DNA from 2 places in the Streptosporangium sp. NBC_01639 genome. Region 1 is predicted to be linked to the other one. Evidence: predicted binding sites of a transcription regulator. Region 1 holds the regulator's gene; the other holds the start of a gene.
The links. Region 1 encodes HrcA, which represses chaperone genes, less so after heat shock. Its sites were predicted from a motif close to TTGGCACTCTCNNNNNGAGAGTGCCAA; they were not measured.

Region 1 (2,387 bases):
CGGCCGCGGCGCCGGAGCCCGTGCAGACCTCGCAGAGCACGGCGGTGTCCACCACCAGCTCGCGGGTGGTGCCGAAGGCCGACTCGCTCAGGTCGAGCTCCACCCGGATGGTCGCGTTGCGACCCCGTCGGGCACGTGACCGCGGACCGCGGCCACCGCCGCCGCCGGCTGCGCCGAAGAAGGCGTCCATGATGTCGCTGAACGGGAAGCCCGCCCCGAAGCCCCCGGCACCGGCGCCGGCACCCGAGGCGAACGGATCGGCGCCCATGTCGTACATCTGACGCTTGTTGGCGTCGGACAGCACCTCGTATGCCTGTGTGATGTCCTTGAACCGCTCCTGGGTCTCAGGGTCGGGGTTCACGTCGGGATGCAACTCTCGAGCCAGGCGGCGGTATGCCTTCTTGATCTCTTCCGCACTGGCGTCGCGGCGCACCCCGAGGGTGCCGTAGTAGTCGCTCTTAGCCACTTAGTTGACCTCTTAGGATGCAGCCAGGATCTGGCTGACGTAGCGTGCCACCGCGCGCACCGCGCCCATCGTGACCGGGTAGTCCATTCGCGTCGGACCCAGCACACCGAGCCGGGCCAGTTGCTTGTCCCCCGAACCGTATCCGGCGGCGACGAGCGATGTGCCCTGGAGACCCGTGTAGGGGTTCTCCGAGCCGATCCGCACCGTCAGAGCCGAAAGGTCCGAGGTCTCACCGAGCAGGCGCATGAGCACGACCTGCTCTTCCAGGGCCTCCAGCACATCGCGGAGTCCGACGGTGAAGTCGGCTCCCGCGAGGTTGGCGGCCCCGGCGAAGACAATCTTTTCATCATGCCGGTCCACCAGGGACTCCAGCAGCACCGACAGGACCGTGGCCGCGAGCGGCCGGTCCTCCGCCGGAAGCCGGGCGGGCAGGTCGGCGACCATGTCCGGGACACGGGCCAGCCCGCAGCCGTCCAGGCAGGCGTTGAGAGTCGCGCGCAGATGGGCGACGCGGGTCTCGTCGACCACGTCGGGCAGTTCGACCACGCGCTGCTCGACCCGTCCCGTGTTGGTGATGAGCACGAACATCAGCCGGCGCTCACTCAGCGGGACCAGCTCGACGTGGCGGACCGCGGAGTTCGTCAGGGTGGGATATTGCACGACGGCGACCTGACGGGTGAGCTGCGCCAGCAGCCGCACCGTGCGCATCACGACGTCGTCGATGTCCATGGCTCCGGCGAGGAAGGTCTCGATGGCCTTCCGCTCCGCGCTCGACAGCGGCTTCACCTGCGAAAGCCGGTCGACGAACAGCCGGTAACCCTTGTCGGTGGGGACCCTGCCGGCGCTGGTGTGGGGTTGGGCGATGTAGCCCTGCTCCTCCAGCACCGCCATGTCGTTACGGATGGTCGCGGGCGAGACACCCAGGTTGTGCCGTTCGACGAGGGCCTTGGAGCCCACCGGCTCGTTGGTGGACACGTAGTCCTCGACGATGGCGCGGAGCACCGCCAACTTGCGGTCGTCGACCAACGCGCTCACCTCCTTGCCCGCACCCGAACGCGAAACGCCAGGTCTGGCACTCTGTGTTCCCGAGTGCCAAGTGTACGGCCCTTGCCCGCGGGGTGCGATAACACGACGTCAGGATGACAGAGTCGAGCGGTTGTCAAGCAACCCCTATCGCCACACAAGCGGTAAGACTCACAATTTATGACATGCCCCCCGGCGGGACCACCTCGGACGTACCGGGCTACGGCGCACCTCGACAGCCCTGCGGCCCGCAGCGTCAGGCCGCGGCCGCACGGCGGGTGATCGCGGCTTTTTGCTACCGTCCCCTTGATCCGAGATGAGAGAGCGGGCGGTGGCTGATGTACGAGCGTGACGTGCTTGCGGAGAACTGGCGACGCCCTCTCAAGGGGAAGATCCCCCAGGTCCCCGCCGAGCTCGACCTGGTCGTGGAGGACGCCGGTGGCGGCTTCTGCGGCGCCGTGGTGGCCTGCGACAAGGAAGCCGTCACGCTGGAGGACCGGTTCGGGCGGCGGCGGCTGTTCCCGCTGGAGCCCGCCGCCTTCCTCCTGGAGGGCAAGGTGGTGACGCTGGTACGGCCCGCCGCCGCGCCGCAGGCTCCCCGGAGGAGCGCCTCGGGCTCCATCGCGGTGGAGGGCCTGCGGGCCCGGGTGGCGAAGGAGAGCCGGATCTATGTGGAGGGCGTGCACGACGCCGCCCTCGTGGAGAAGGTCTGGGGCCACGACCTCCGGGTCGAAGGCGTGGTCGTGGAGTATCTCGAGGGAATCGACCACCTGCCCTCGATCGTGGCGGAGTTCGGGCCGGGTCCCGACCGCCGTCTGGGCGTGCTCGTCGACCATCTGGTCCCCGGCTCGAAGGAGAGCCGGATCGCCTCCCAGGTCTCCTCGCCACACGTGCTGAT
Region 2 (2,387 bases), 500 kb from region 1:
GGCGACAGTAGCGGTCCCTGCCCCCGGCTCGTCGACGAGTCCGATGGCCCCTCGATAGGACTTCCGATCATGTCGCCATTCAACACATCGATGATCGCGATGAACAGCGAAACGCCTTTTTTGCCCTATCCCTCCCAAGAGCAGCGGCGAAGGAACCACTCCAGGGCGTAGTCGGCGGAGAGTTCGCGGCCAGGCCCGGGAAAGTCCACGGCGTACTCCGTCGCATCACCGTTCCGAGTCCCCGTGGGGGTCGGTCAGCGGATCCGCCAGAGCCCCTCGTCCACCCGGAGCCCTGGCAGGCCCGGCACCGGCGCCGTGGCCGCGTAGAGCATGTACCGGTCGTCTTCCTCGTCCATCGCGGCGAGGAGGCGGCTGCCGTCCGCCAGGATCACCGTCCACAGTCCCGGCGCTTCGGTGTCGCCGTACAGCACGTAGGAGTCGAAACGGGCGGCGAACCGTTCGGCGAACTCCCGGCGGCCGACCCGGTCGGCCAACCGGCCCTCGATGCCGACGTCGAAGCCCATCGCGAAGTGGCCGGAGGTCGGCCGGTACGTGCAGAACGCGGCGAACACCTTGTCCCGTGGGACGTCCCGCAGCTCCTCGTCGACCCGGTCGTCGTGGCCGACGAACAACTCGTGCCCGGCGACCCCGAAGCAGTCCAGCAGGAACGCCCGCAGCTCGGCCTCCGGAACCAGGCGAGACGACAGGCCGTCGTAGCCGGTGCTCTCCGTCTCCGTCACGGCGCCACCCTACGCACCCCCGCAGACCTGTCGTCGGAGCCGGTGACCGCCGCCACCCTACGCACCCCGCAGGCCCGTCGGGGCCGGCGACCGCCGTCCCCCGCCGCACCGCCCTCCGCCACCCTCATGACCGGCGGGCACGCTCGATCGGCACATCGGCACATCGGCACATCGGTACGGAGCCCGAGGACGAGAAGGTGCCCCGGACCGCGCGGTCCGGGGCACCTTGGGTGGCGGCGGGACGGTCTAGCGCTGGGCCTCGATCATCCAGTGGTGCTTCTCCAGGTCCTGCGTGATCTCGATCAGGATGTCCTGGGTCACCAGGTCGGCCTCCTCGGTGGCGGTGATGCGCTCACGCATCCGGCGGGTGATGGACCCGAGGATGTCCGTCATCGCGGCGACGACCTTGCCGTCGTTGATGTAACCCGTCTCCAGTTGCGGCACCTCGGTCGTGCTCGCGATCGTCGAAGCCCGGCCGTCGGGGTTGCACCCGAGGGCAACCGCGCGCTCGGCGACGGTGTCCGCGTGCTTCCTGGCCGCTGAAACGATCTTGTCGAGCTGCAGGTGCAGCGAGCGGAAGTTGTGGCCGATCACGTTCCAGTGCGCCTGCTTGGTCAGCAGCGACAGGTCGAGCAGGTCGACGAGCGCGCCCTGGAGCACGGTGCCGACGACCTTCTTGGCTTCGGGATTGAGCGGGCTGGTGATCGCGGACATGAAACGTCCCCCCGTTTCGACGTCAGTTTCCTATTTGTACTGAAATGTCCCTACCCACTCACCCCTCCCCTTATGTCGAGACCTCTCCAACATTGACACTGTCACGATTACAGTGTCATTATCGAGGTATGGAATGGACCATCGGTGAACTGGCTGAGCGGGCCTCCGCGGCGCTGGCCCCCACCGCCCAGCTCAACGGGCGGGTCACAGACGTGCCCACCGAGCGCGTCATCCGGTGGTATTCCACGATCGGGCTGCTCGACCCGCCGTCGGCCCGCCGCGGTCGCGTCGCCGTCTACGGCAGGCGCCACCTTCTCCAGCTCATCGCCGTCAAGCGCCGCCAGGCCGACGGCCGGACGATCGCCGAGATCCAGGCCGAGCTGGCCGGGGCCGGCGACCAGCTCCTGGAGTCGATCGCCGGCATCCCGGCGCCCCCGGTGGAACCGGCCGCGCCCAGGGCGGCCCGCCCGCGGTTCTGGGCCGAGCCGCCCTCCACCCCGCGCCGCGCCCCAGCCGGTCCCGCCGCACCGCGGCCACCGGCTCCCCGGCCCGCCGCGCCGCCGCACGCGTCCGGCACCGGGGCCCCGCCGCCCGTGCCACCCGCCGTGCTCGTCCACGGCGTACGGCTGGCGACCGGCGTGACGCTGCTGCTCGACAGCGGCGGCCGTACCGCCTCGCCCGAGGCCCTCGCCGAGATCACCGCCGCTTCCGGGGCGCTCCTGGCGGTCCTGCGCAAACACGACCTCGCACCTGCTGAAGGGAAATCGTCATGATCACCTCGATCGCAACGCTCCGACCGGAGGAGTGCGAGCCCGTCCCGGACGCCGGACTGGGAGCACTCATCACCGAGCGCGGCAACCTGCCGCTGGAGAGCGTGGACGTCACCGCCGCCGTGGCCGGGCTGATCGCCGGGGTCGAGGTGGTCCAGGGCTT

Region 2: a site for HrcA is predicted at 1,547-1,573, ahead of OHA77_RS07795 (DNA starvation/stationary phase protection protein). Genes of this name have one in related genera too.

What each region holds. Positions count from the first base shown of each region.
Region 1 covers NZ_CP109272.1:2,256,573-2,258,959, forward strand. Annotated here, with positions in the region: gene dnaJ (molecular chaperone DnaJ) at 1-466, opposite strand, end outside; gene hrcA (heat-inducible transcriptional repressor HrcA) at 479-1,492, opposite strand; gene OHA77_RS10105 (DUF3097 domain-containing protein) at 1,828-2,387, shown strand, end outside.
Region 2 covers NZ_CP109272.1:1,761,124-1,763,510, forward strand. Annotated here, with positions in the region: gene OHA77_RS07785 (hypothetical protein) at 1-71, opposite strand, end outside; gene OHA77_RS07790 (hypothetical protein) at 255-740, opposite strand; gene OHA77_RS07795 (DNA starvation/stationary phase protection protein) at 987-1,454, opposite strand; gene OHA77_RS07800 (MerR family transcriptional regulator) at 1,583-2,227, shown strand; gene OHA77_RS07805 (VIT domain-containing protein) at 2,224-2,387, shown strand, end outside.